DNA from 2 places in the Micromonospora sp. NPDC049048 genome. Region 1 is predicted to be linked to the other one. Evidence: predicted binding sites of a transcription regulator. Region 1 holds the regulator's gene; the other holds the start of a gene.
The links. Region 1 encodes HrcA, which represses chaperone genes, less so after heat shock. Its sites were predicted from a motif close to GGTTNGCACNCTCNNNNNGAGNGTGCNAACC; they were not measured.
Positions count from the first base shown of each region.

Region 2: groL (chaperonin GroEL) is a predicted target of HrcA. The motif match lies at 3,423-3,453, and genes of this name have one in related genera.

Region 1 covers NZ_JBICTM010000003.1:49,174-63,827, forward strand. The annotation lists gene ACGFIG_RS10860 (GlsB/YeaQ/YmgE family stress response membrane protein) at 1-159, shown strand, start outside; gene ACGFIG_RS10865 (sugar ABC transporter substrate-binding protein) at 386-1,675, shown strand; gene ACGFIG_RS10870 (carbohydrate ABC transporter permease) at 1,672-2,658, shown strand; gene ACGFIG_RS10875 (carbohydrate ABC transporter permease) at 2,655-3,512, shown strand; gene ACGFIG_RS10880 (MOSC domain-containing protein) at 3,574-4,215, shown strand; gene ACGFIG_RS10885 (phytanoyl-CoA dioxygenase family protein) at 4,369-5,304, opposite strand; gene ACGFIG_RS10890 (hypothetical protein) at 5,493-6,353, opposite strand; gene ACGFIG_RS10895 (enoyl-CoA hydratase-related protein) at 6,597-7,406, opposite strand; gene hemW (radical SAM family heme chaperone HemW) at 7,427-8,650, shown strand; gene ACGFIG_RS10905 (DUF4870 domain-containing protein) at 8,691-9,317, opposite strand; gene hrcA (heat-inducible transcriptional repressor HrcA) at 9,558-10,580, shown strand; gene dnaJ (molecular chaperone DnaJ) at 10,654-11,799, shown strand; gene ACGFIG_RS10920 (16S rRNA (uracil(1498)-N(3))-methyltransferase) at 11,986-12,720, shown strand; gene ACGFIG_RS10925 (SDR family NAD(P)-dependent oxidoreductase) at 12,929-13,690, opposite strand; gene ACGFIG_RS10930 (histidine triad nucleotide-binding protein) at 13,959-14,318, shown strand; gene ACGFIG_RS10935 (serine hydrolase domain-containing protein) at 14,315-14,654, shown strand, end outside.
Region 2 covers NZ_JBICTM010000001.1:265,902-280,555, reverse strand. The annotation lists gene ACGFIG_RS01315 (S8 family serine peptidase) at 1-295, shown strand, start outside; gene ACGFIG_RS01310 (GNAT family N-acetyltransferase) at 342-1,268, shown strand; gene ACGFIG_RS01305 (hypothetical protein) at 1,349-1,546, shown strand; gene groL (chaperonin GroEL) at 1,604-3,226, opposite strand; gene ACGFIG_RS01295 (hypothetical protein) at 3,501-4,523, opposite strand; gene ACGFIG_RS01290 (cold-shock protein) at 4,849-5,052, opposite strand; gene ACGFIG_RS01285 (GNAT family N-acetyltransferase) at 5,263-5,796, shown strand; gene paaN (phenylacetic acid degradation protein PaaN) at 5,848-7,521, opposite strand; gene ACGFIG_RS01275 (GNAT family N-acetyltransferase) at 7,574-8,593, opposite strand; gene thrC (threonine synthase) at 8,837-10,123, opposite strand; SAM riboswitch class I at 10,134-10,269, opposite strand; gene ACGFIG_RS01265 (DoxX family protein) at 10,389-10,820, opposite strand; gene ACGFIG_RS01260 (hypothetical protein) at 10,985-11,737, shown strand; gene ACGFIG_RS01255 (hypothetical protein) at 11,823-12,746, opposite strand; gene ACGFIG_RS01250 (DUF4232 domain-containing protein) at 13,188-13,469, shown strand; gene ACGFIG_RS01245 (ABC transporter permease) at 13,466-14,341, opposite strand; gene ACGFIG_RS01240 (alpha/beta fold hydrolase) at 14,338-14,654, opposite strand, start outside.

The sequences.
Region 1 (14,654 bases):
GCCGCGTTGCTGGGTACCGTGCTGGCTCGGGCGATGGGTATCGCGACCGAGACCGCCGGTATCGACTGGGGCGAGCTGCTGGTGCAGGTCGTGCTGGCTGCGATCGCCGTGGCGCTGGTCGCCGGTGTGGGTCGTCGCCGCAGCGTCACCCACCGGTAATCGTCGTACCGCTTCGACGGGCGTCCGACCGACAGGTCGGGCGCCCGTTCGCGTACGCCGGGATGGTCCTGGTCTGAGTGGTTCCACCCTCGCGTCGACCGGCGCGTGATCAATCCGTTGCGGTACCGTCGCCTCTCCTTGGCCGGCCACCACTGTCGTAAAGGAAATTTACGTACTAGGGTGCGGCGGAGAAGGTTAGTGCCAAGCGGCGCGAGGGAGATGTGGCGTGAACAGGTGGAAGCGGCTGGCCCCGGTCACCGCCGTCGTGGCCTCGGCCGCGATGGTCCTGGCCGGTTGCGGTGGCTCCGATGACGACAAGGCTGCCGACAACAGCAAGCTCACGGTCTGGATGATGGGCGAGGGTAGCGAGGCGCAGACCAAGTTCCTCGACGGCGTCGAGGCCGAGTTCCGGCAGAAGCACCCGAACACGGACGTGGTGGTCCAGTACATCCCCTGGCTCGAGGCGCCGAAGAAGTTCCAGGCCGCCCTCGCCGGCGGTGAGGGGCCGGACATCACGGAACTGGGCAACACCGAGACCCAGGGCTGGGCGGCGCAGGAGGCCCTGGCCGACGTGACCGACCGGATGAACGGCTGGACCGAGGGCAAGGACCTCCTCCCCGACCTGGTCAAGAACGCCCAGCTCGACGGCAAGCAGTACGGCGTGCCGTGGTACGCCGGTGTGCGCGGGATGTACTACCGCACCGACTGGTTCGCCGAGGCGGGCGTGAAGCCGCCGACCAACTGGGAGGAACTGGTCGCGGCCGCCAAGACCGTGCAGGCCAAGAAGCCCGGCACCTACGGCCTCGCGCTGCCCGGCAACTCCGAGCTGCCCTTCTACTCGTTCCTCTGGGGCGCCGGCGCGGAGATCGCGACGCAGCAGGGCGACTCGTGGAAGTCCGGCTACAACACGCCCGAGGCGCAGAAGGCCGTCAAGTTCTGGACCGACCTGGTGACCGTGCACAAGGTGGCCCCGCCGGCCGCCGCGGGCTGGAACGAGATCGACGCCCGGACCCAGTTCGCCACCGGCAAGGCGGCGATGGCCTTCGGCGGTAGCTGGCAGCAGGGCGCCATCAAGAAGGACAACCCCGAGATCGAGAAGGTCTGGGGCACGTTCCCGATCCCCGGCCCGGACGGCAAGCCGGCGCCCGCCTTCGCCGGCGGCTCCGACATCGCGGTCTGGAAGGACAGCGAGCGGCAGGACCTCGCCTGGGACTACCTGACCGTGCTGCTGAGCAAGAAGAACGACCAGGCCTTCGCCGACAGCCTCGGCTTCTTCCCGGTCTACAAGGACCTGGTCGGTGGCGACAAGTACGCCAACGACAAGATCATGTCGGCGTTCGCCACGACGATGCAGAACACCAAGCTCACGCCGCTCACCCCGAAGTGGGTGGAGGTCAGCCGTACCAAGACGGTGACCCAGGCGATGAACAGCTCGGTCATCAAGGGTCAGAAGACGGTCGAGAAGGCTACCGCCGACGCGGCCGCGGAGATGGAAAGCATCCTCAACTCCAAGTGACCACGCTGACCGAGGCGCCGGAGACGGCCGCCGCGCGGAAGACCTCCGCGCGGCGGCGTCGCCGGGTCGACCGCCTGCCGTACCTGCTGCTCCTGCCCTGCCTGGTGATCATCGGCGTGCTGCTGCTCTGGCCGCTCGGCCAGGTGGTGGTGATGTCCTTCCACCAGCTCAACAACGTCCGCCAGTTGCGCGGCGACCGCGAGTGGCCGTGGGTGGGCTTCGGCAACTACGCCGAGATCCTCAGCGATCCGTTCTTCCTGACGGTGCTGCGCAACACCGTCCTCTTCGCCGTGGCCAACGTCGTGCTCACGATGGTCCTGGGCACCCTGGTCGGGCTGCTGCTCAACCGGCTCGGCAAGCGGATGGCCGCCTTCGTGGCCAGTTGTGTGATGCTCGCCTGGGCCACCCCGGCGCTGACCGGCACGATCGTCTGGAAGTGGATCTTCGACGACACCAGCGGTCTGGTCACCTGGTTGTTCAACGCGCTGCCCGACGGGCTGTCGCAGAGCCTCTTCGGGCGCAGCGACTGGACGGGCTACGGCTGGTTCAACTCGCCGCTGCTGTTCTTCACGATCCTGACGCTGGTGGTGGTCTGGCACTCGTTCCCGTTCATCGCGGTGAGCGTGCTCGCCGGCCTGAAGAGCGTGCCGAGCGAGCTGCACGAGGCGGCCCGCGTCGACGGGGCCGGGCCGTGGAAGGTGTTCTGGAAGATCACCTTCCCGCTGCTGCGGCCGGTCTTCGGCATCCTGATCGTGCTCTCCACCATCTGGGACTTCAAGGTCTTCACCCAGCAGTTCGTGCTGGCCGGCGGTACGCAGGACCGGCCGACGTTCATGCTCTCCATCTACTCGTACGCGGAGGCGTTCTCGCCCCCACCCAAGTACGGTCTCGGCGCCGCGATCGCGGTGATCCTCACCCTGATCCTGCTGGTGGTGACCGGCCTCTACGTCCGCATGGTGCTCAAGCAGGAGGAGGACGCGTGACGCGACGCGGAGGCGGCGGGGGCGCGAAGCGGCTCGCCCTCAACGGCGCGGGGCTGCTGGTGGCGCTCTTCGCCGCGTTCCCGGTCTACTGGATGATCGCGACCTCGCTGAAGCCGAGCTCGGAGATCTTCTCGTCGACCCCCCGGCCGGTGCCCGCCGAGCCGACCCTGGAGCACTACCGGCAGATCCTCACCGGGAACCTGATCCCGGGCGTCACCTTCGCCGACTTCTTCCTCAACAGCGCGCTGGTGGCGGTCTCCACGGTGGTGCTCAGCGGCCTCGTGGCCCTGCTGGCCGCCACCGCGGTGGCCCGGTTCCGGTTCAAGCTGCGCACCACCTTCCTGATCATGCTGCTGGTGGTGCAGATGATCCCGCTGGAGGCGCTGGTCATCCCGCTGTTCCTGATGATCCAGCGGCTCGGGCTCTACAACACCCTGCCCAGCCTGATCCTCACCTACCTCGGCTTCTCGCTGCCCTTCGCGGTCTGGATGCTGCGCGGCTTCGTCGCCGCCGTACCCAAGGAGCTGGAGGAGGCCGCCGCGATCGACGGGGCCAGCCGGGCGCAGACCTTCCGGAAGGTTCTCTTCCCGCTGGTGGCACCCGGACTGGTCGCCACCAGCATCTTCTCCTTCATCACCGCCTGGAACGAGCTGATCTTCGCGCTCACCTTCATCAACGACCAGGAGAGCTACACCCTGCCGGTCGCGATGACGTTCTTCTTCGGCCGTGACGACACCGCCTGGGGCCCGGTGATGGCCGCCTCCACGCTGTTCACGTTGCCGGTGATCGTCTTCTTCCTGCTGGTGCAGCGGCGGATGGTCTCCGGGCTCGTGGCCGGAGCCGTCAAGGGCTGAGGACCGGGCTCACGTCGGCGGCGCGGCGGAGGTGTCCGTCGGGCCGGCTAGGCTGACCGCCATGACGGGCAGGCTGGCTGCGGTGAACCTCGGCGTCGTGACCGAGGCGGAGTGGGCGGGCGACGCGAGCGGTCGCAGCGGCATCGACAAACGGCCGGTCGACGGCCCGGTGCTGCTGCGCGTGGACGGCGTGGCTGGCGACTTCATCGGCGAGCGCGCCCACCACGGCGGCCCGGAGCAGGCCGTCTACGCGTACGCCGAGGAGGACGCGTCCTGGTGGGCCGGGGAGATCGGCCGCAGCATCCGCCCCGGCGGCTTCGGCGAGAACCTGACCACGTACGCGGTGGACGTGACGGGCGCCGTGATCGGCGAGCGGTGGGCGGTCGGGTCGGCGCTGCTCCAGGTGACCAAGCCGCGCACGCCGTGCACCACCTTCGCCGGTTTCTGGGGCATGCCCGACCTGATCAGGCGGTTCACGGCGCGGGCGACCCCCGGGGCCTACCTGCGGGTGCTGCGCGAGGGCGAGGTCGGCGCGGGAGATCCGGTCGAGGTGGTGGACCGGCCCGCGCACGGGGTGACGATCGGCGAGGTGTTCCGCGCCATGAGCCTGGAGCCGGAGTTGCTGCCCCGGCTGGTCGACGTGCCGGACCTGCCGGAGAAGATCCGCGACAAGGCGCGCCGCCGCCTCGCCGGCGGGAGCTGACCACCGCCGCCTCGCCGGCGGGAGCTGACCACCGCCGCCACGCCTTCCGGGGGCCGACTGCTGCCGTCTCCCCGGGTCGGGCTGGCCGCCGCCTACGGGAACGGGCCCCGTCCCGTGGGGGAAGGGGCCCGTTCGGCGCGCGCCGGGTTCGGCTCAGCGCAGCCAGGGCACGCTGCGGTCGAGCAGGCCGCGCTCCTTGAGCTCCTTGCGCAGCGGGATCTCGTCGTCGACGTACCCGTTCCAGTTGATGCCCCAGTAGTTGGCGGTGTGGGTGCCCTCACCGCAGAGCTGGCGCTGCACCGGCGTGCGGTTGGCCCACCACTCGCCGTCCTTGTCGATGTGCAGCTCGTCCAGCGGCCGGATCCACCGGTAGGTGTAGCCGATGAAGAGCATCTTGCGGGTGATGGTCGACAGGTTGGTCGAGCGCGAGTGCCACTGGCGGCGGTCGAAGATGAAGGCGTCACCGGGGTTGGCGGTGATCTCCACCGTGCCCTCCGGGTCCGGGTTGTGCACGGAGGTGTCCTCCGGGCGGGGCAGCGAGTTCCACAGGTGGCTGCCCGGGATCACCTTGGTGGCGCCCCGGCCCTTCTCCGACAGGTCGGACAGGACGTAGGCCACCTTGAGCGAGAACATCGGCCGCGGCAGGTTCGGGTCCATCGTCTCCGGGTCGGAGTTCTGCCGGTACCCGTCCTGGTGCCACCCCCAGTAGGGCTTCTCCGGCTCCGCCGCCGGCGGGGTGACGTCCAGGTGGTTGTGGTGCGTGTAGATGTTCCAGCCGGCCAGGCCCCACATGTACGGGAACGCGATCGGGTGGGTCAGCAGGTCGCCGAAGAGCTCGTCGCGCTCCAGGAAGCCCAGCAGGTGCAGGGTGCCGTCCTTGGTGGTGGTGCCCTTCGCCTGCTCCTCGGCGTAGACGCGGTCCACCGCAGCCTCCAGCGCCGCCCGGTGGTCCTCCGTCAGGACGTTGCGCAGCAGGAGGAAGCCCTGCTCGTGGAACTCCTTGCGGTCGGTGTCACTGATCGGTTCGTAACCGGTCCGGTCGCCGTAGTCGAACACCTCGACGTACCCCTCCCCATGAGGCGAATGCATTCCTGGCACAGGCCGCCGATCGTAACGCGCTCATTCCGGGCCGGGATACTGCCGGGCCCGATATGCGACTGCTGTCGGGACCGTGGGGAGCAGTCCGGTGACGCGGAGTCGCGCGCCTGCGCTGCGGCGAGCCTTATCGACTGGAATGCCGGTTTACGCGGTGACTGCCGGTAAAGAGATCAGAGCCACTACGCCTCGGCGAAGACCTCGGCGACCACCCGACCGTCGGCCTGGGCGTCGTCGATGCGGTTCCAGGTGCCACCCCGCGCCGTCCACTCCAGGCCGCCGAAGCGCACCCGCTTCACGCCGTGGTCCTGGGCGTGGGAGACCAGCCAGTGCGCGTACCGCCAGCCCCGGCGCTCGTCGGCGGCCGGGACCGTCAGGCCCGTCAGGTCCGCCGCCGTGCTCGCGCCGGCCAGCCCCCAGTCCAGCGCCAGGCCGCGGGTCAGCGCGTTCGCCGCGGCCTCGCCGCGCATCGCCGGGTCGCGGCCCACCGTGCAGGCGACGGCGCCGGTGGCGTGCCCCACGAGGGCCCGGGTCAGCACCTCGGACTCGTCCGCCCATTTCTGGTACGCCTCGGGGAAGGCCGACCGCTGCACCTTCTGCGCCGCGTCGGTGACCCGCATCTGCTCCCAGCCGCGCACCTTCTTGAGCGCGGCGTAGAACTTGCGGGCCGCGTAGCGGGGGTCGCGGATCTGCTCCGGGGTGCCCCAACCCTGGCTCGGGCGCTGCTGGAACAGCCCGACCGAGTCGCGGTCGCCGCCGGTCAGGTTGCGCAGGCCGGACTCCTGGTAGGCGGTGGCCAGCGCGACGACGACGGCCCGCTCGGGCATCTTGCGCTGGATGCCGATGGCCGCGATCGTGGCCGCGTTGGCCATCTGGTCGGCGTCCAGGGTCACCCGGCCGTCCGCCTGCACCGTGCACGTCCGGCTGGCCAGGGGGAGACGCAGCTCTCCGCCCACCTGCCGGATGACGACCCAGATCCCGACCGCGGCGAGGACGACGAGGACGACGCCGCCCGCCACGACTGCGCGAGTACGCACCCACACCCCCTGATCGACAGTCCGCCAAGCGTACGTCCCCCGTGGCGCCTTCCGGGGCGTCCGACCGGTTCTCCGGGAGCATCGGGCGTGGCACCGGCCGCCCGGCGGGGCGCCGGGGCGGAGTCCGGACGTTCCCGTTTCCCGCCTGGCCTCACCCCGCCCCCGCCCGCCAGCCGTGACCCGCGCAGCCGCCCCGCCGCGTTGTGGCCCCGCGCCGCCCGCTGCCCGCCCTACCGGTCGTCGCGCGCCCTACCGGTCGTCGCCCGCCGTGGCGTCGCCGTCGGCCGGCACCCAGCGCGCCGGCCGCTTCTCCCGGAACGCCAGGACGCCCTCGCGTCCCTCCTCCGACAGGAAGTACCCCGTCGAGAGGGCGGACAGCTCGGCGATCTCCGCCCGCAGGTCCGTGGCGGGCGGTCGGCGCAGCAACTGCTTTGCCCCGGCCAGCGCGTTCGGTGCCCCCCGCACCAGAGAGTCGCAGTACCCCGCAACCGCCGCGTCCAGCCCGGCCGCCGGCACCGCGGCGGTGACCAGGCCGATCTCGGCGGCCCGCCGGCCGTCGAAGGTGTCGCCGGTCAGGTAGAGCTCGGCCGCCGCGCGGGGGTGCAGCCGGGGCAGCACGGTCGCGGAGATCACCGCCGGCACCACGCCGATCCGCACCTCGGTGAAGGCGAACGTGGCCTCCTGCGCGCACACCGCCAGGTCGGCCGCCGCGACGAGGCCGAGACCGCCGGCCCGGGCGGGGCCGGCCACCTTCGCCACCACCGGCTTCGGGCAGTCCCAGACCGCCGCGAGCACGTCGCCGAGCATCCCGGCCGGCACGGTCCCGCTGGCGTAGGCGGCGGCGGTCTCCTTCAGGTCCGCCCCCGAGCAGAAGACCGGGCCCGCGTGGTCGAGCACGATCACCCGTACGGCGTCGTCGGCGACCGCCTCGGCGAGGCCGGCCAGCAGCTGGGTCATCAGCGGCGTGGAGAGCGCGTTGCGGTTGTGCGGGCTGTCCAGGGTGAGCGTGGTCACGCCGCGGGCCGTGGCGGCCTGTACGAGCACGTCGGGAGAGGTCATGGAAGGGCACACTAGTGGCCATGCCCGGCGTCCTTCCAGAAGGCGAAACCGTCCCCGTCGACGGGTCGCTGCCCGCCACCGCCACCCGTGCCGTCGGCGCGCGCGGCTTCGGCGTGTACGTCCACGTGCCGTTCTGCGCCAGCCGCTGCGGCTACTGCGACTTCAACACGTACACCTCAGCCGAGCTGGGCGGCGGAGCCGACCGGGACGCGTACGCCGACACCGTGCTGGCCGAGCTGGCGCTCGCCCGCCGGGTGCTGGGCGACGCCCCACCGCCCCGGGTCGACACGGTCTTCGTCGGTGGCGGCACCCCGACCCTGCTCCCCGCCGACGACCTGGCGCGGATCCTCGACGGCATCGACCGCACCTGGGGGCTCGCGCCCGACGCCGAGGTGACCACCGAGGCCAACCCGGAGTCGGTCACGCCGGAGTCGCTGAAGGCGCTGCGGGCCGCCGGCTACACCCGGATCTCGCTGGGCATGCAGTCCGCCGCGCCGGGGGTGCTGGCGATCCTCGACCGTACGCACAGCGCCGGCCGGGCCGTCGCCGCCGCCCGGGAGGCGCGCGACGCCGGGTTCGACCACGTCAACCTCGACCTGATCTACGGCACGCCGGGGGAGAGCGAGGCCGACTTCGCCGCCTCCCTCGACCAGGTCGTCGCCGCCGGGGTGGACCACGTCAGCGCGTACGCCCTGATCGTGGAGGACGGCACCCGGCTGGCCGGCCGGATGCGGCGCGGCGAGCTGCCGTACCCCTCCGACGACGTCGCCGCGGACCGCTACCTCGCCGCGGAGGCCGCTCTCGGCGCGGCCGGTCTCTCCTGGTACGAGGTGTCCAACTGGGCCCGCGACGAGGCGGCCCGGTGCCGGCACAACCTGCTCTACTGGACGGGCGCCGACTGGTGGGGCCTCGGCCCGGGGGCGCACAGCCACGTCGGCGGCGTGCGCTGGTGGAACGTCAAGCACCCCACGACGTACGCGAAGCGGCTGGCCGGCGGCGGGTCGCCCGGCCTGGCCCGCGAGGTGCTCACCGCCGACGAGGCGCACATGGAGGACGTCATGCTCCGGCTGCGCCTCGCCTCGGGGCTGCCGCTGGACGCCCTCGACGACGCCGGCCGGGCGGGTGCCGCGCGGGCCCTTGACGCCGGGCTGCTGGCGGCCGACGAGCACGCGGCCGGCCGGGCCGTGCTGACCCTGCGGGGCAGGCTGCTCGCCGACGCGGTCGTGCGCGACCTGCTGCCCTGAACCGCGTGCCGGGGCCGGCCGGGGGAGCGGCCGGCCCGGGTCACTTGGTGAAGGCGTAGGTCATCGGGTAGCGGTAGAGCACGCCCTCGTTGGCCTTGACGCCGCCGATGATGCCGAAGATCAGCGGCACCAGCCAGACGAGCATCGGAACGAAGAACAGCACCCCGCAGGTGATCAGCGCGACCACCCAGCTCAGCACCCCGACGATCGCCCAGGTGAGCTGGAAGTTCAGCGCCGCGACGGCGTGCGCCCGGGCCGTCGGCGACTGCTGCCCCCGGACCATCAGCGCGATGAGCGGCGCCACCCAGCCGAGCAGGCCGCCGCCGACGATCACGCCGAGCGGGCCGCCGAAGTGGGCGATCAGGGCCCAGGTCTTGTCGTCGTTGTTGGCGTAGCCGCCCGTCGGCTGGCCGTAGCCGCCAGCGCCCGGGTAGCCGGCCCCGGGCGGGGGGAAGCCGCCGGGCGGGGGGTAATCGCCCGACGGCGGCTGGTCACCGGTGGGCGGCGGATAGCCACCGGGCGGGGGATAGCTTCCCGGGCCGGGGGCCCCGGACAGTGGTGCGGTGGGTTCGGCGAAGCCGGAGGGGCCGGGAAACCCGGACGGGGCGGTCGGGTCCGGCGGAAGGCCAGGATCCCCTGCTCCGGGAGGGCGAGGTGGTTCGGTCATGGAGGTCACGGTAGGGGCAGCCGGCAACTCGGCACCAGCCTGACGTCGTCGACATGTCCGAAAGACCGGGTTCCCGACCACTGGCGGCCGGACCCACGGTCGCTGATCGGACTGGTCGCCCCAGGTCGATCATCGCGCGGGCGGCCCCGCCGACGTAGACTGGCACTCGCTACAGTCGAGTGCCAGCAGCCCGCCCGGCCCCCGCCTGCGGGGGCCGACGAGCGACAGGAGGTGGGGAGGATGGGTCTCGACGACCGCAAGCTCGCCGTGCTGCGCGCGATCGTCGAGGACTACGTCGCCACGCAGGAGCCCGTCGGCAGCAGGGCGCTGGTCGAGCGACACCAGCTGGGCGTCTCGCCGGCGACCGTCCGCAACGACATGGCCGTGCTGGAGGAGGAGGGCTACATCCGCCAGCCGCACACCAGCGCCGGCCGGGTGCCCACCGACCGGGGCTACCGGCTCTTCGTGGACCGGCTGTCCCGGGTGAAGCCGCTCAGTCCGGCCGAGCGCCGGGCGATCGAGCGCTTCCTGGTTGGCGCCGTCGACCTCGACGACGTGGTGCACCGCACCGTCCGGCTGCTGGCGCAACTCACCCGGCAGGTCGCCGTCGTGCAGTACCCGAGCCTGGCCCGCTCCTCGGTGCGTCACCTGGAACTGGTGCCGATCTCCACCACCCGGCTGATGCTGGTCATGATCGCCGACACCGGCCGGGTCGAGCAGCGGCTGGTCGAGCTGCCCGCGCCGATCCCGCCCGACGACGTCACGGACCTGCGCCGGCTGGTCAACGAGAAGCTGGTCGGCACCCGGCTGTCGGAGACCCCGCCGCTGGTGCAGGCGCTGGTCGAGGAGTCGACGCCGCACCTGCGGCCGGCCATGACCACCCTCTCCAGCGTGCTGCTCGAGACGTTGATCGAGCGGCACGAGGAGCGGATCGCGCTGGCCGGCACGGCCAACCTGACCCGAGGCGGGCTGCTCGACTTCCAGGGCTCCCTGCGCCCCATCCTGGAGGCGCTGGAGGAGGAGGTCGTCATGCTCAAGCTCATCGGCGAGGCCGAGCCGAGCACGACCCGGGTGCTCATCGGTGACGAGAACGAGGTCGACAACCTGCGCGCCGCCTCGGTGGTCAGCACCGGCTACGGGCCGGGTACGACCAGCGTCGGCGGCCTCGGCGTGCTCGGGCCGACCCGGATGGACTACCCCGGCACCATCGCCACGGTGCGGGCCGTGGCACGCTACGTGGGCGAGCTGCTGGCCCAGAACTGACCAGTCAGGGCCGACGGCCGGCTCCGGCCGCCGACCGGCGCAACGCGAGACGAACATGAGGACACGGAACGCAGTGGCCAGGGACTACTACGGCATTCTCGGCGTGAGCCGGGAAGCCTCCGACGACGAGATCAAGCGCGCCTACCGCAAGTTGGCGCGACAGTTCCACCCGGACGTGAATCCGGATCCGGAGGCACAGGAGAAGTTCAAGGACATCAACGCCGCGTACGAGGTCCTCTCGGACGACCGGAAACGGCAGATCGTCGACCTGGGCGGCGACCCGCTCGCCCCCGGCGGCGGGGGCGCGGGCGGCCCCGGCGGCCCGGGCGGCGCGGGGCCGTTCGTCGGCTTCCAGGACATCATGGACGCGTTCTTCGGCGGCGCGGCCGGCGGCTCGCGTGGCCCCCGGCCCCGGACCCGGCCCGGCGCCGACGCGATCCTGCGGCTGGAACTGGACCTGCACGAGACCGCGTTCGGCGTCGAGGCACCGATCACCGTCGACACCGCCGTGCTCTGCACCACCTGCTCCGGCGCCGGCACGGCGGCCGGCACCCACCTGGCCACCTGCGAGGCGTGCGCCGGCCGGGGCGAGGTGCAGTCCGTGCAGCGCACCTTCCTCGGTCAGGTGGTCTCCGCCCGGCCGTGCACGGTCTGCCAGGGCTACGGCACCACCATCCCGCACCCGTGCCCGACCTGTGCCGGGGACGGCCGCGTCCGCACCCGGCGTTCGCTGACCGTCAAGATCCCGGCCGGTGTCGAGGACGGGATGCGCATCCGGCTCGCCCAGCAGGGCGAGGTCGGTCCCGGCGGCGGCACGGCCGGCGACCTCTACGTGGAGATCCACGAGCGGCCGCACGACGTCTACTCCCGCAAGGGCGACGACCTGCACTGCCGCGTCACCGTGCCGATGACGGCGGCGGCGCTCGGCACCCGGCTCACCATCAAGACGCTGGACAGCGAGGAGACGGTCGACGTCAAGGCCGGCACCCAGCCGGGCAGCACGCTGCGGCTGCGCGCCCGGGGTGTGCCGCACCTGCGCGGCACCGGCCGGGGCGACCTCTACGTCCACCTCGACGTGCGCACCCCCACCAAGCTCGACGCCGACCAGGAGCGGATGCTGCGCGACTTCGCCAAGACCCGGGGCGAAGAGGTGGCCGAGCTGACCAAGCAGGGCGGCTTCTTCTCCCGGATGCGCGACGCCTTCAACGGCCACGCCTGACGGAGTTCGGGTCGCCGCCCACAGTCGCGGCGGCCCGCCCGTTCACCGTGCCGGCCTGCCCGTTCACCGGGACGGCCCGCCCGCCTGTGCCAGCGCCCGCCTGCTCGCACCTGGCGGCTCGCCTGCCTGTCGGCCCCTCCCGGGCTCACCGCCCCGGCGCCCGCCGGGGCGGCTAGCCTGATCGTCGTGTCCGCGCCGCTGTTCCTGGTCGACCCGCTGCCCACCGACGACCGGCTGACCCTCGACGGTCCCGAGGGGCACCACGCCGCCACCGTGCAACGGCTGCGCGTCGGCGAGCGGCTGCTGCTCGCCGACGGCCGGGGCGGCACGGCCGCCGCGGTGGTCACCGCCGTCGGCCGGGGCACCCTCGATGTCGAGATCACCTCGCGGGGGTACGTCGACGCGTCCGTCCCGCGCCTGGTGGTGGTGCAGGGCATCGCCAAGGGCGACCGGGGCGAGCTGGCCGTGCAGGCGATGACCGAGGTCGGCGTGGACGAGATCGTGCCCTGGGCGGCCGCCCGTTCGGTGACCCAGTGGCGCGGCGACCGGGGCGTACGGGCGCGGGAGAAGTGGGCGGCGACCGCCCGGGAGGCGGCCAAGCAGGCCCGCCGTGCCTGGCTGCCCGTGGTCGCCGGGACGCCGGACGAGTCGACGACCCGGGTGGCCCGCCGCATCTCGGGCGCCGCCGCCGCGTTCGTGCTGCACGAGGAGGCGCAGGAGCGGCTGACGAGCGTCGAGCTGCCCACCGCCGGGGAGATCGTGCTGGTCGTCGGCCCGGAGGGCGGCATCGCCGACGCGGAGCTGGACGCGTTCCGCGCCGCCGGCGCCCGCCCGGTCCGCCTGGGCCCCTCGGTGCTACGCACCTCCACCGCCGGCGTGGCGGCCCTAACGGTCCTCGCCACCCGCCTGAACCACTGGTAGCCCCCGCGCCGCCCGCCCCGTCCGCGCGCCTCCGTCCGGGCTGCCCGCGCCCCCTGTCAGCGGGCCTCGCGCCGCCGCCCGCCGCGTCGATCATGCAGTTCTGGTGGGCAGGAAACCCCTTTTCGGCCCTTTTGTCGGGCACCACAACTGCATGATCGCGGGGGACAGGGCAGGGAAGGCCGGCGGGGGTGGGGTGGGGTGAGGGCTGTCAGCTGCGGAGGTAGGAGGCGCCGTTGAGGTCGACGATGGTGCCGGAGGCCCACTCCGCCTGCGGGGAGGCGAGCCAGTGCACGGCGGCGGCGATCTCCTCTGGGCGGGCCACCCGGTTGAACGGGCTCTGCGCCCGGATCGCGGCACCCCGTTCTCCGCTCAGGTGTTCGGTCGTCATGTCGGTCTCCACGAAGCCCGGCGCGACCGTCGCGATCGTGATGCCGTACGGGGCGAGGGCCACCGCGAGCGACTGCCCCAGCGCGTTCAGCCCCGCCTTGCTCGCCCCGTACGCCGGCTGCTCCGGCTCGCCCCGGAAGGCTCCCCGGGAGGAGACGTTGACGATCCGCCCGCCCCGCGCGCGCATGTGCTGCGCGGCGCACCAGATGACGTTGCCGGCGCCGGTCAGGTTGGTCTCCAGCACCTGCCGCCACTGCGCGCGCCACTGCTCGTAGGAGGCGCCGAAGACCGGGTGCGGGGCGTCCCGTTCGCCGTACACGCCGGCGTTGTTGACCAGCACGTCCAGCCCGCCGAGCAGGTCGGCCGCCTCGTCCACCATGGCCCGTACGGCCTCCGGGTCGGTCAGGTCGGCGCGGACCACCACGTGTCCCTCACCGGGCAGTTCGGCGCGCAGCCCCTCGGCCAGTTCCGCGGAGTCCCGGTGGTGGATCGCCACCCGGTCGCCGCCGGCCGCGAACGCGGTCGCCACCGCCCGCCCGATGCCGCGCGAGGCCCCCGTCACCAGTACCGCCCGTGAAGTCACGCCGGCCATCATGCCTGGCCGGCCCCCGCCCCGTGCGCCGGCCCCCGCCCCGTGGTCGGCCCCCGCCTCGTGCGCCGGCCCTCGCCTCGTGCGCCGGCCCCCGCCTCGTGCGCCGGCCTGTCCGCCGCGTGCCGGCCCCCGCCCCGGCCCGAGCCCGGCCTGTCTGGCGTGCGCCGGTTCCGCGCGGGCGCGCCGGCCTGTCCGTCGTCAGCAAGGAACCGCCCTCCGCCGGAGGCGTCGACAGGGGGCCCTTCCTTACACTGCCCCGATGGGAACCGACTGCCTCTTCTGCCGCATCGTCGCCGGGGAGATCCCGGCCACGATCGTCCGGGAAACCGCCACCACGCTCGCCTTCCGCGACATCGACCCGAAGGCGCCCGTGCACGTCCTGGTCATCCCGAAGGAGCACTACGCCGACGTGGCGACGCTCGGCCAGGGCGATCCGGGGCTGGCCGGGGAGGTGCTCGCCACCGCCGCCGCCGTGGCCGAGGACGAGGGGCTGCTCGGTGACGGCTTCCGGCTGATGTTCAACACCGGCGCGTACGGCGGCCAGGAGGTCTTCCACGCGCACGCGCACGTGCTCGGCGGGGCGCCGCTGGGCCCGATGCTGGCCCGGAACCTCGCGTGACGGTGGTCGCCGACCGGCTGTCGCGGATGGTCCGTACGGTCCAGGCACAGGCCCGGGTGCCGGCGGTCTCGGCGGCCCTGCACCGGGCGGACCGGCCGCTCTGGACGTGCGCCGTCGGCGGCACCGGCAACGACACCGAGCTGGGACCGGGCACCCGCTTCCGGATCGGCTCGGTCACGAAGACGTTCACGGCCGTGTTGACGCTCCAGTGCCGTGATGACGGCCTGCTCGACCTCGACGACCCGCTGGGCCGGCACCTGGACCTGCCGGCCCACGGCGAACTGACGGTGCGCCGGCTGCTGTCGCACACCGCCGGCCTGCAACGGGAACCGTACG
Region 2 (14,654 bases), on a different contig from region 1:
GGACCTGGTCGCGCCGGGCGACGAGGTGCTGTCGGCGATGCCGGGCGGCGGGTACGCCACCCTGAGCGGCACCTCGATGGCGACCCCGCAGGTGGCCGGCGTGGTGGCGTTGATGTGGTCGGCCGACCCGACGCTGGTCGGCGACCTGCCCCGCACCCGGCAGATCCTGCGGGACACCGCGACCCCTGCCGGTGCCACGTACGCGTCGGCGACGCAGACGTGCGGGGGCGACCGGAACATCACCGGCGCCGGCCTGGTCGACGCCTATGTGGCGGTGCGGACGGCCAAGGGGTGAGCGGGTCTTGCCTCCCCCCGCATCCGGTGATCTATGGTCGGCGGCCATGGAGACGGAGATCGTCGAGCTGACCGCCGACCGGACGCCCGACGTGGTGGAGCTGTGCCGCCGGGCGCTGGACCTGCCGGAGGACGCGGCCGAGGCGCCGGAGGTCGTGGACGCGCTCTGGACCCGGGCGGTCGTCGACCGGCCGGTGGTCGCGCTGGGCGCGTACCGGGGGGCGGAGCTGGTCGGGGTGCTGGTCTGTTCCGTAGCCGCCCGGGACGCCCGGCTGGGGCACGTGGATCTGGTGGCGGTGGACCCCGCCCACCGGCGACGGGGCGTGGGGCGGGCACTGCTGTCGTACGCCGAGCGGACCCTCGCCGGCCTCGGCGCGGTGGAGGTGCTGCTCGCCGGCAACCCGCCCTACTACGCCTGGCCCGGCATCGACGTGCGCTACACGCCGGCGATCTGCGCCGCGCTGGCGCTCGGCTACCGGCAGGACCGGACGGCGTGGAACATGACGGCCGACCTGTCGTACGACGGCTCGCCCGCCCTGCGCCCGACGGAGCCCGCGGAGGCGCGGCTGGCCGGGCAGGGGGTGACGGTCCGCCGTGCCGCGGCGGGCGACCTGCCGGCGCTGGCCGAGTTCGCCCGTGCCACGTTCGGCGGGGCCTGGGACGCCGAGTTGGCCGGCTCGGTCGGCCGGGAGGGGGCCGGCTGCCACCTGGCCGAGCGCGACGGCACGGTGCTCGGTTTCGCCGCGTACGGGTCGTCCCGGCCGAGCTGGTTCGGCCCGATGGGCACCGCCCCGGCGGCCGAGGGCTCGGGGATCGGCGGGGTGCTGCTGCGCCGGTGCCTGCGCGACCAGCGGGCGGCGGGGGTGACGGCGGCGCAGATCGGCTGGGTCGGGCCGGTCCCGTTCTACTCGGGCAGCGCGGGCGCCCGGATCGAGCGCGTCTTCTTCCTGTACCGCAGGGCGCTCGGGGACTGACAACAGGGCGAACGGGATGTAGCGCCATTCGCCCGTATCGGTGATCGTCGCGCCCTACCGTTTCGGTAGAGGAGGCAGCCATGATTACGGACGACGAACGCCCCGGCCCGTTGCCGTTCGACCGGCTCGACTACGGCGACGCCGAGCAGCAGGCGGAGATGGCCGGCGTCGACGAACCGGCCGACGAGCCGGTGACGCTGGTCGACGAGCCGGTACCGGTCCCGCAGCCGTACGACGGGGCGCAGCGGAGGCGCAACCAACGGCCACTGCCGACGTGACAGCGGAAGGGGCGGACCGCTGACGCGGCCCGCCCCTTCCGGCGTGTGAAGCTGGACTCAGAAGTCCATCTCCCCGCCACCCGGACCAGCCGGGGCGGCCGGGGTCTTCTCCGGCTTGTCCGCCACGACGGCCTCGGTGGTGAGGAAGAGCGCCGCGATCGACGAGGCGTTCTGCAGCGCCGACCGGGTCACCTTGGCCGGGTCGATGATGCCCGCGGCCAGCAGGTCGACGTACTCGCCGTTGGCGGCGTTGAGGCCGTGACCCGGGTTGAGGTTGCGGACGTGCTCGACGACGACGCCACCCTCGAGGCCGGCGTTGACGGCGATCTGCCGCAGCGGGGCGTCCAGCGCGATCTTGACGATCTGCGCGCCGGTCGCCTCGTCGCCGGCCAGGTCCAGCTTGTCGAAGGCGGTCTTGCCGGCCTGCACCAGCGCGACGCCACCACCCGGGACGATGCCCTCCTCGACGGCGGCCTTCGCGTTGCGGACGGCGTCCTCGATGCGGTGCTTGCGCTCCTTCAGCTCGACCTCGGTGGCCGCGCCGACCTTGATCACCGCGACGCCGCCGGCCAGCTTGGCCAGCCGCTCCTGCAGCTTCTCGCGGTCGTAGTCGGAGTCGCTCTTGTCGATCTCGGCCCGGATCTGGTTGACCCGGCCCTGGATCTGCTCGGCGTCGCCGGCACCGTCGACGATGGTGGTCTCGTCCTTGGTCACCACGACCTTGCGGGCGCGGCCCAGCATGTCGAGGCCGACGGCGTCCAGCTTGAGGCCGACCTCCTCGCTGATGACCTGGCCACCGGTGAGGATGGCGATGTCGGCCAGCATGGCCTTGCGGCGGTCACCGAAGCCCGGCGCCTTGACGGCGACCGACTTGAAGGTGCCCCGGACCTTGTTGACGACCAGGGTGGCCAGGGCCTCGCCCTCGATGTCCTCGGCGATGATCAGCAGCGGCTTGCCCGACTGCATGACCTTCTCCAGGATCGGGAGCAGGTCCTTCACCGACGAGATCTTGCTGTTGACGATCAGGAGGTAGGGGTCGTCGAAGACGGCCTCCATGCGCTCCGGGTCGGTCATGAAGTAGGCCGAGATGTAGCCCTTGTCGAAGCGCATACCCTCGGTGAGCTCCAGCTCCAGCCCGAAGGTGTTGCTCTCCTCGACGGTGATGACGCCTTCCTTGCCCACCTTGTCCATCGCCTCGGCGATGATCTCGCCGACGGTGTTGTCACCGGCGGAGATGGAGGCGGTGGAGGCGATCTGCTCCTTGGTCTCGACGTCCTTGGCGAGCTTGAGCAGCTCCTCCGAGACGCTGGCCACGGCGGCCTCGATGCCCCGCTTCAGGGCCATCGGGTTGGCACCGGCGGCCACGTTGCGCAGGCCCTCGCGGACCAGGGCCTGGGCCAGGACGGTCGCCGTCGTCGTGCCGTCACCGGCGACGTCGTCGGTCTTCTTCGCGACCTCCTTGACCAGCTCGGCGCCGATCTTCTCGTAGGGGTCCTCGAGCTCGATCTCCTTGGCGATGCTCACACCATCGTTGGTGATGGTGGGGGCACCCCACTTCTTCTCCAGCACGACGTTGCGGCCCTTGGGGCCGAGGGTCACCTTCACGGCGTCGGCGAGCTGGTTCATGCCCCGCTCGAGGCCGCGGCGAGCCTCTTCGTCGAACGCGATCATCTTGGCCATACGGCGTTGTCCTCCTGGACACTCACGGGCCACCCGGAGTGTGTGTCCCGGATGGGCCGCCTGGTGTACGCACCTTGGGACGTCGCCACCTGGCGACGACGACGTCTCCTCGGCCGGGCCGGATAGCCCGCGACGACCGGCCATGTGCCGCAACCGCGTCTGGACGCCGCTGCGACCGTGGCCCTACCGCCCCGACCATTGGCACTCGCGGTGTGCGAGTGCCAATGACTTGTTTAGCACTCTCCCCTGCCGAGTGCAAGCACGATGGGCCCGGTCAGCCGAGTTCGCCGGCCAGCCGCGCGCTGTCCACCGGCCCCTCGTGGGCACGTTGCTCGGCGTACGTGACGACCAGCCCGACCAGCTGGGCGAGGTGGGTGGGCAGGGCCAGCACCGCGCCCAGCAGCGTCACCACCAGCACGCCGACCGCCGTGCCGGGCGAGTCCAGCGGGGTGGTGCCGAACGGCAGCGTCCCGAGGCCCTCCACCATCCCGGCCGCCCCGCCGCCGATGATCACCGCCGCCGCCACCAGCGCCACCCGGCCGAGCAGCAGGCCGAGGCGGTCGTGGAACATCCGGAAGGAGCGGCCGATCGGGTGCTGCCGCTCGAAGAGGTAGACCGGGCCGGCCATGCTGAGCGCGAAGGCGAAGTAGATGCCGGGGATGACGCAGAAGCAGGCGCCGAGGCCGATGATGACGCTCATCAGCAGGGTCCAGCCCCACAGGCCCAGTGCCCGGCGCGCCCCGTGGGACAGCGCCGCGCCCATGCTCACCGACTCGCCGGCCGCCTGCCGGGTGACCACCCAGGTGCCGGCCGCCCAGCCCAGGCTCTGCACCAGGCCGAAGACGAGGGCGCTGCCGAGCACCACGGAGAGCATGACGCCCAGGTCGGTCACGAAGGTGTCGGGCAGCGTGGTGGGCTCCTCGGCCATCGCCTGGTCCCACCGCGCGGTGGGGTCGACGACCAGCGAGAGCACCGAGACCACGGCCGCCGGCAGCACCTGCGTGAGCAGCAGGATCGGCAGCAACAGCCGCCAGCCCCGGCGTACGGCGCCGACGCACCGGTTGAACCAGCCGTTGACGCCGGCGCCGGGCGGGGTGACGAGCGGGTCGGCCGGGTCGAGGCCGTACGCCGGTGGGTACCAGCCGTGGACGGGCTGCCCGGGGTAGGCGACCGGGGCACCCGGGTACCAGGGCTGCCCGCCGTACGGGCCGGCGCCGACCGGGTACCCGCCGGTGGGCGGGAAGACCCAGTCCTGCGGCGGCTGCGGGCCGGCCGGCACACCGCCGCCCGGGGCCACGGGACCATCCGGGGCCACCGGACCGCCCGGGGCCACGGAACTGTCCGGGGCCGGGACGGCCGGCCCTCCGGCATTCGGATCTCCCGGAGACGGCACGGCCTGGGGCGGCTGGTCGGACATGAACCCTCCTCAGCGATGGCTGGAACGGCTCACGATCCTCCCCTGCCGGCGCAACCGCACCGGAGCCCGCCCCACCGCGACACCGCTGCCCGGCACGATCGGCCCGCCGAACCGGACGGCACCGCCGGGTCACCCGCCGGACATCCCGGGACCGATGGCCGGGGAGGGGCGCAGGCGACCGACGCGTGGGCGGAGGAGTGCGCGGTCAGGCGATGACGCGTACGCGCTCGGCCTGAGGGCCCTTCTGGCCCTGGGCGACCTCGAACTCGACCCGCTGGCCGTCGTCCAGCGCCTTGTAGCCGTCCATCTCGATCGCCGAGAAATGGACGAAGACGTCCTGCCCGCCGTCGACGGCGATGAAGCCGTAGCCCTTTTCGGAGTTGAACCACTTCACGGTGCCCTGTGCCACGGTGCACTTCCTCACTCTGCGCAGCGTTTCACGACCCCGGAGGCCGGGCTGGCCGGCACCGGAGGACGCCCGATTCGGCGATCGACAATGGCCGCTGAAACGGTAACCGAAATCGCACGCTACACGAAGCGTGACGGCGGCGCACGACCACAAATCGGGCATATTTCAACCGGTGGACATCGGCGTTCATCGCTGTGGTACGCATGCGTCATGACGAGCACGCCCGACGGGTCGGGGCAGGCGCGGCGGGCGGAGATCCGGCGGGTCCGGCCCCGCGACGCCGCCCGGATGCGGGCCCTGCGGCTGGAGATGCTCGCCGACGCCCCGCTGGCCTTCCTCGAGACCCTCGCCGACGCGGCGGCCCGGCCGCACGCGGACTACGCGGCCAGGATCGCGTCCGTCTCGGCCGGGGTGGGCACCGCGCAGTTCGTGGCGGACCCGGGCGGCCGGCTCGTCGGGCACGCGGGTGGCACGGCGGCCCCCGGGGAGCCGGCGCTGACCCTGGTGTACGCCGTCTACGTCACCCCGCCCTGGCGGGGCACCGGCCTGCTCGGCGACCTCGTCGACGCGGTCGCGGCCTGGTCCCGGGCCTGCGGGCGGCCCGAACTGATGCTGGAGGTCGTGGTCGGCAACGACCGGGCCTACCGGGCGTACCGGCGGCTGGGCTTCGTCGACACCGGCGTACGCGTCCCGCACCCCACCGTGCCGGTGCTCACCGAACTCCAGATGCGGCGCAAGGCCTGACGCGGCTGCCCGGACCGGCCGGCCGTGGGCCGACCCGGGCAGCCGGACGGATCACGCGTGGCGGCGGGACTGCACGACGCGGAACCGGTTGGCCACGTAGGCGCCGTCGGTGAGCGCGGAGTTGGCCGCCGCGTTGGCGCCGCTGCCGTGGAAGTCGGAGAAGGCCGCCGACTGGTTCACGAAGACCCCGCCGGTGAGGTTGCAGGACAGGTGCACCCCGACCTCGATCGCCGCCGCCTCGGCCGCGTCGAGGACGGTCTCGTCCGTGGAGTAGACCGCCGCCGTGAGCGCGCCCTTCTCGCCGACCGTGGAGCGCAGGATCTCCAGGCTGTGCGCCGTGGAGTCGGTGGCGATGGCGAACGAGATCGGCCCGAACCACTCCTTCGAGTAGGTCGCGGCGTCGTCGGCCGCCAGCCTGACCACCGTCGGGGTGCGGACCACCGCGCCGGGGAAGGCCGGGTGCTCGACCGTACGCGACTCCAGCACCGCCTCGCCGACCTTGGTGACCTCGTCGAGGCGCTCCAGCACCCCGTCGTTGACGATGGCGCCGGTCATCTCCACCCCGCGCGCCGGATCGGCGGTGAGCTTGGCGACCGCCGCGGCGATCCCGCCGGCCACCTCGTCGAAGCTCTTGTGCCCCTGGTCGGTCTCGATGCCTCCCGAGGGGATCAGGATGTTCTGCGACGTCGTGCACATCTGGCCGCTGTAGAGGGTCAGGGTGAAGCCGAGGTTGCGGCACATCCCGGCGAAGTCGTCGGTGGAGTCGATCACCACCGTGTTCAGCCCGGCCTTCTCGGTGTAGACGGCCGCCTGCCGGGCGTTGGCCTCCAGCCAGTCGCCGTACTCGGTGGAACCGGTGAAGTCGATGATCTTGATGGCCGGGTGCAGGGCCAGCGTGGAGGCGAGCTTCTCGCCGGGCGCCTCGGGGGCGAGCAGCACCAGGTTCGGGTCGAAGCCGGCCTCGGCGAGCACCTCCCGGGCGTACTTCACCGTGATCGCCAGCGGCAGCACCGCGCGCGGGTGCGGCTTGACGACCACCGGGTTGCCGGTGACCAGCGAGGCGAACAGCCCCGGGTACGAGTTCCAGGTCGGGAAGGTGTTGCAGCCGATCACCAGCGCCACGCCACGGGGCACCACGTGGAAGGTCTTGGTCATCCGCAGCGGGTCGCCCTTGCCGGCCGCCTTCTCCCAGCCCGCCGTCCCCGGGTGCCGGGTCATCTCCGCGTACGCGTAGGCGACCGCCTCCAGCGCGCGGTCCAGCGCGTGCGCGCCGCCGGCCTGGAAGGCCATCACGAAGGCCTGGCCGCTGGTGAACTGCACCGCGTTGGCCAGCTCGAAGATGTGCTTGTGCAACCGGTCGAGGATCTCCAGGCAGACCCCCGCCCGGGCCTGCGGGCCGGCGTCGCGCCAGCCGGGCAGCGCGGCGGAGGCGGCGGCGACCAGCTCGTCGGCGCCGGCGTGCGGGTAGCGGACGTTCAGCTCGACGCCGAACGGGCTGGTCTCGGTGGCGACCCGGTCGGTCGCGCCCGGCTGGTCGAGGGGGAAGTCGCCGCCGAGGTACGCCTCGAAGGCGGCCTTGCCGTCGGCGGCGGCGGTCTCACCGTAGACGCGGGGGCTGGGCGACTCGGGGTAGGCGGACCAGTACCCGCGCTCCGTGATGGCGGTCAGCGCCCGGGTCAGGGTGTCGGCGTGCCTGTCGTACAGGGGGTGCGGGGTCTCCGTCATGCCCGCCATCATGCAACAGAAAGCACCAGGATCAGTAGGGGCGTGTCACAACTCAGATGGTGAGCTGCCAGTCGGTCCAGCCGTCGACGGGGCGGAACCCGAGCTGCTCGTTGATCCGCACCATGTACGCGTTCTCGGCCGCGTTGAAGGTGTCGATCGCGCGTACCGCCGGTTCGTGGGCCAGCAGGTGGTGCAGGTTCTCGACCTTGGCGAGCAGCCCGAGGCGGTGCCCACGGTGGTCCGGATCGACGATGGTGATCTGCTGGAACGCGTGCCAGTCGGCCGACGCGCCGACGTCGAGCAGGGTCCAGGCGACCAGCCGTCCGGACGCCTCGTGGCGCAGGGCCGTGTGGTAGCGCCGCCGCCCCCGCGCGTCGAACGCCCGCTCAGTGCTCCGGAGCCGGTCGGCGTCGACCCGCTCCGGCTCCCACTCCACCTCGCCCAGGGGCGCGTCGGCCATCAACCGGCCGTCGAGGTAGGCGATGTCGGCGACGTACTCCTCGGGGGTGTGTCCCTGCCACCGCACGACGCGGTAGCCGGCCGCCCGGGACCGGGCCCCGGCCAGCGCGGCGGCCAGGCCGTCGTGGTCGAGCCGGGTGGTGTCGAGCCGGCGGCGGACCTCGGCCAGCGCCGGCCGGGCGCCGGTGGACGCGGCGAAGGCGGCGCCGGCGCCGGAGCGGGGCGGGCCGCCGGGCAGCGTGGTGACGGCCATCGCCACCACCCGCTTGCGGCCCCGCTCCCGCAGCAGGCGTACGGCGTGCTCGTGCAGCGCGCGGCCGACGCCGCGACGCCGGTGCTCCGGATGCACGACCAGCTCGGCCGTGGCGTTCTCGGTGTTGTCGAGCTGCGGCAGGTCCAGCGCGAGGTAGCCGGCCGGCACGCCGTCGAGCCGGGCCAGCGCCCAGAGCGGTTCGTTGCCCGGCATCGGGTGCCGGACCGCCGCATCGAAGCGCCGCCGGCAGAAGGGCGGGAAGTCCGGCAGGTCGGCCTCGTTGGCCGCCGCGCCGATCCGGTACGCCTCGTCGACCGCGGCCTGGTCGGCGGCGTCGAGCGGCGCGATGGTGATGCTCATCGGCTGAGAGTGCGCCGCCAGACGACGATCGGGCCAGCGAATTAACCGCTGGCCCGATCGGGAGGTTGGTCGGGAGGGACGCTCGCACAACGCCTCCGGCGTTGGGTCGCAAGAACTGAAAGTCTCCGGCGAAACGCCCTCCCGCACGGAGCATCTTGCGCCGTCCGGTTACGGCCGTCAAGTCCTTGTCGGCGCGTTTTCCGCACTCACAGCGAAAACCCAGTTACCCGGCGAATCCCCGGATCAGGTGAGGAGGCCGGCGTCGCGGGCGGCGCGCAGCGAGGGCTTGATGCGGTGGGTGGGACCGACCTGGCCGGACACCGCATCGAGGGTCTTGAGGCCCTCGCCGGTGTTGAAGACGACGGTCTCCGCCGTCGGGTCCAGGCGGCCCGACTCGACCAGCTTGCGCAGCACGGCCACCGTCACCCCGCCAGCGGTCTCGGCGAAGACGCCGGTGGTACGGGCGAGCAGCCGGATGCCGGCGCGGATCTCGTCGTCGTCGACGTACTCCATCCAGCCGCCGGTGCGGCGTACCGCCTCCAGGGCGTAGATGCCGGCGGCCGGGTCGCCGATGTTGAGCGACTTGGCGATGCCGGTCGGCCGGACGGGGGTGATGGTGTCGGTGTCGGCGTGCAGGGCGGTGGCGATCGGGTTGCAGCCGGCCGACTGCGCGCCGAACACCTTCCAGCCGCCGGCCGGCGCCTCGACCAGGCCGATCTCGACCAGCTCGGTGAACGCCTTGTCGATCTTGGTGAGCAGCTCGCCGGAGGCCATCGGGATCACCACCTGCGCGGGGATCCGCCAGCCGAGCTGCTCGGCGACCTCGTAGCCGAGCGTCTTGGAGCCCTCGGCGTAGTAGGGGCGCACGTTGACGTTGACGAACGCGGTGTCCTCGAACTCGTCCGTCTCCACCAGCTCGCCGCAGAGCCGGTTCACGTCGTCGTACGAGCCGTCGATGGCGACCAGTTCGCCGCCGTAGACGGCGGTGGTGACGACCTTGCCCTGCTCCAGATCGCCGGGGATGAAGACCACCGAAGGCGCGCCGGCCCGCGCGGCGTGCGCGGCGACCGAGTTGGCCAGGTTGCCGGTGGAGGCGCAGGCGTAGCGGGTGAAGCCGAGCGCGCGGGCGGCGCTCAACGCCACCGAGACCACCCGGTCCTTGAAGGAGTGGGTCGGGTTGGCGCTGTCGTCCTTGACCCAGAGGGGGGCGGTGATGCCCAGCTCGGCGGCGAGGTGCGGGGCGGACACCAGTGGGGTGAAGCCGGGGTCGAGGGTGACCCGGGTGGCCGGGTCCTGGCCGGCGGGCAGCAGTGCCGCGTACCGCCAGATGTTCTGCGGGCCCGCCTCGATCTGCTCCCGGGTGACCGTCGCGAGCGCGGCGGCGTCGTAGTCGACCTCCAGCGGGCCGAAACACTCGTAGCAGGCGTGCTGGGCGGCGAGCGGGTAGCGGGCCGAACAGGCGCGGCAGACCAGGGCACGGGCGGGGCTGGTGGTGGTGTCGATGCCGGAGGGGGCGAACGTCGACGTCATGTCGCGGGTCCTCTCATCTTTCCCCGCATCGCACCCTGCGGCGGGGACGGAATTGGCACCTGCCCCGCCGGTCGCTCTGCGGTGAGCGCGCGGGGTGGTTGCCGGGGCGTCGTCGGGCCGTATCCCTCAGCCCCTCTGGATGAGGTATGCAGTTGTACCTGCGAGTTTAAGCACCGAAGGCGCCCGGATCGACGGCCGATCCCACGCTGTGAGCGATCCCGCAGTCGCCGCCGGGCCGCAGGCGGCCTTCTGTCACGGTACGGATTCAGACGGCCACGGAGCGGGAGTCGGCGGCGGGGCGGCGGGCGCGTAGCAGGGTGTCGACCGCCCACCGACCGGGACCGAACACGGCGATCAGCAGGAACGACCAGCAGAACAGGACGGCCAGCTCGCCGCCGTTGCGCAGCGGAAGCAGCGCGTCCGGCTGGTGCACCACGAAGTACGCGTACGCCATCGAGCCGGATGCCAGCAGGGCCGCCGCCCGGGTCAGCAGCCCGACGAGCACCAGCCCGCCGCAGACCGCCTGGATCAGCGCGGCCCACCACCCCGGCCACTCGCCGAACGGGACCGCCTCGCCGGTGCCCCGGTTTCCGCCGAGCACCCCCAGCAGCGAGGCCAGGCCGTGGCAGAGGAAGAGCAGGCCGACGACGGCGCGGAACAGGGACAGGGCCGGGCCACCGATCCGGTCAGTGAACATCAGGGCACCTCCGAGCAGGACGACGGGACGACACCAGAATGCCGACAGCCATTCGGCCATGTCGATTGATTCCCTCTCTGTGGGAACGCTCCCACGACGCGGTCGGGCGCCCCTGGCGCGTCCCCGCTACGGTGCCAGGCACATCGACGGAAAGGAACGCGCGAATGCGTCGCAAGCTCGTCCCCGTGGTGGCGCTCTCCATGGCCTGCCTGCTGGCGCTCACCACCGCCTGTTCCACAGGCAACCGGAAGAAGCGGAACCGCTCCGCCGACCGGCCCGCCGGCACCGCCGCGAAGCGGGACGACGTCGACGCCGCCCCCGCGACCACCCGGGCCACCCCGACGCCCCGCCGCACCGGCGACCAGCTCACCTGCCTCGAACTGCGCAACACCCGGATCGGCAGCAGCAGGGTCCGCTACCGCGGGTACGCCGCCCCGATCCGTCTCGCCGCCGGCCGCTGGTCCGACCGGAACGGCACGACTGTGGAGTTGCAGCGGCCGTGCGCCATCGGCGACCTCGACGGCGACGGCGCGGGCGACGCGGTCGGCGTGGTCATGCTCGACGGCGGCGGGACCGGCCGCTTCTTCACCCTCGCCGCCTGGCGCAACGTCAGGGGCGAGCCGGACTACCAGGCCCAGGTCGACCTCGGCGACCGTACGCCGGTGGAGAGCGTCAGCGTGAGCGGCGGCAGGGCGACGGTGGTCTACCTGACCCGGCCCGCGGACGGCCCGGCGGCGGAGCTGAGCATCCGGCGTACCGCCGTCTACCAGCTCAGGGGCACGACGCTGGCCAAGCTGAGCCACACCGACGCCCGGGTGACCGCGACGCCCCCCGGCGACGGGGACACCGCCGACTCCGGCACCGAGCCGGACTCCCCCGACTCCCGCACCCGCACGCGCAGGCCCCGGTCCCGCTGACGTCCCGCCGGTGGTCGTACCGGGCCCAGGACCGCGCCGGCCGATCCGCCGGCGCGGGCTCCGGCCGTGCCGGGCAGGCGCCGGCTCAGTCGGGGACCGGCCGGGGGGCTGGTGGCTTCGGCAGCCGGATGTATCCGGTGGCCGGGCAATCCTGCTGAGTCACCGCGCCGAGGCAGCCCCACCCCGAGGTCGGGGGGCGCTCGAAGTACTGGACGGGCTGCGACGGGATGGCCTCGGTGGTGAACGTGCCGGCGCCGCTCGGGATGCGTTGCTCGTGGGCGCCGGTCGTGTCGGTGTAGGAGGCGACGATGTGCCACTCGCAGGTGTGGGTGGACACCTCCGGCTGGATGCGGAAGGCCATGTTCGACTGACCGTTGCCCAGTTCGACGACGTTGCGGCGGAAGTACAGCTGGCCCTCCCGCGGCTCGCCCTCGTCCAGGACGTACGGGCCGTGCGGCTCGTCCGTCGGCCCACCGGTCAGGTCCCACAGCAGCCCCTGCCGGGACTCCGCGCCCGCCGGGGGAAGGGTGACGACGGTCTGCGCCGTGGGTACGCGGCACGAGTCCTTGACGGCGGTCATGTTGTTGATCGTGAGTCCGGCGGCGCGATCGCTGTTCAGGTTCAGGTCGAACGTCTGGGCATGACCGCGGTTCTCGTTGCCGTCCTCGAACGGCGCAACGTAGGACGCGTGCTCGACCACCCGGCCGCCGAGCGGCTTGAGGAGCTCCCACACCTCTGACCTGTCGCCGGTCAGGGCGGTGAGCCCGGCCTGCTCGCCCTCGGTCAGCGGCCGGTCGAGCAGCACGGTGAAGGCCTCGGGCAGGTCCCGGTCGTAGTCGAGGGGCGTGACCGTGGACACGAACGCGGCCTGCTCGCGGTCGACCGCCTGCTGAGCCTGCCTGTCCGAGCGGGCCCGATCGGTGGCCGTCGACCGGTCCAGAAGGACATTGGCCTGGTAGGCGAAGAGCACGCCGACCACGACGATGACGGCGACGACGGTCGCGTACACCGCGCGCTGCTTCGGCGCAAGCCGGCGAAAGCCGGGCAGGCGTTCATCGGCCAGCACGGCCCAGGCTTTTGGCTCGGTCGCCGACCCGGACGGCGACGCAGGCGCGGACGGCGGCACGGACGCAGACGGCGGCACGGGCGCAGACGCGGACGACGGCGCGGACGGCGGCGCGGACGGCGACGCAGGCGCAGGCTCGGGCGGCGCCGTGGACGACGGCGGCGTGGCCGGCGCTGTGGATGACGGCGGCTCAGGAGGCGACGCGGGCGGCTGGTCAGGGGGCGGCGCAGGGGGCGGATTGGTCATACCCGATTCTCACTCAGCGGCACCACGCCATCACTGAACTGCTCTCGCCGCGCCGAGATAGAGCGGGACAGGTGATGTCGTAGGCGATTCAGCTCGACAGGCGCCGCACGGCGGCCCCGTTCCGGGCCGGTCCCGCAGATGGGGCAGCTCGACAGCGGGGCCAAGGAGATCACGCTGGGCTTCGACGCCCCGCCCCGGCCGCTGACCCTGCGGCCCGACGAACGGGCTGCGGCCACCGTGCTCTGGCGCAACCTGGTCACCGACTCGACGGTCGTCGCCACCAACGGCGAACGCCTGGAGATCGCGCCCGCCAAGGGCCAGGCCGCGCAGGTGGTGGGCCTGGACGGGCCGATCGACCTCGGCAACACGGGCCGGATCGGGGTCAGCGCCTGGAAGAAGGCGACCGATGCGGCGCCTTAGCTGGTGACGTCCTTGCGGGTGAAGCGCCAGAACGCCAGCCCCCAGAACAGCGTCGCGTAGCTGATCGCGGAGATCGCGCCGCGTACCACGTCGTCGGTCTGCACCGGCGTCGACAGCAGCCCCAACCAGGCGGTGCTGTAGTGCGTCGGCAGGAACGCGCGCAGCGCGCCCAGCGCGGTGATCTGGTCGAGGATGCTGGAGAGGATCCAGAGCAGCACCGCGCCGCCGACCGCGCCGAGCGCCGCGTCCGTCACCACCGACAGCAGGAACGCCAGGCCGGCCACCACCAGGAGTACGACCGCCAGGTAGCCGAGCACGCCCAGCAGCCGCAGCAGCCCCTCGCCCGGTTCGAGCTGGGCGGCGACCGTGCTGCGCAGCGGCTCCCAGCCGTAGCGCAGCGTGCCGATCAGCAGGGCGGTGCCGGCGAGCAGCAGCAGCGCCAGGGCCGAGTACGCGAGCGCGACGAGCAGCTTCACCGTCAGCAGGCGGGCCCGGGGCACCGGTATCGCCAGCAGGTAGCGCAGGCTGCCCCAGCTCGCCTCGCTGGCCACCGTGTCGCCGCAGAACAGCGCCACCACCACGACCAGCAGGAACGACGCCGAGACGAAGATGGTGAAGAGCGTGAAGTTCAGCCCGCCCGACGTGGCGAACTCCACCAGGCTGCCGAACTCCCCGCGCCCGTTGTCGTCGTCGTCGCCCGTGTCGAACTGGAACGCGATCAGGATGATCAACGGCAGCAGGACCATGAACCCGAGCGCGAGCTGCGTACGCCGCCGGGAGGCCTGCCGCCGGAACTCGGCGCCGAACGGCAGGGTCGCCGACGGCCGGTAGCCGGCCGCCGCGCCCGCCGTGCGTGACGTGCCCGCCATCATCGGTCCCCGCTTCCCCGAGAGTTCTCGCCCACCAGGGCGAGGAACGCGTCCTCCAGGCGGCGCCTCGGCACCACCCGGTCCACCCCGATGCCGGCCCGGACCAGCTCGGCGACCACCTCGCTGCGGGCGGTGCCGTTGGTGTCCACCACGAGCTGGCCCTCGCCGTCCGGGAGCACCCGCACCCCGTGCAGGCCGTCCAGCACCGCGCGGGCGGCCTCCGGGTCGGTCACGTCGAAGAGCACGCTGGGCGACTCGCCCACGATCTCCTCGACCGGGCCCGAGGCGACGATGCGGCCCTTGTTCACCACCACCG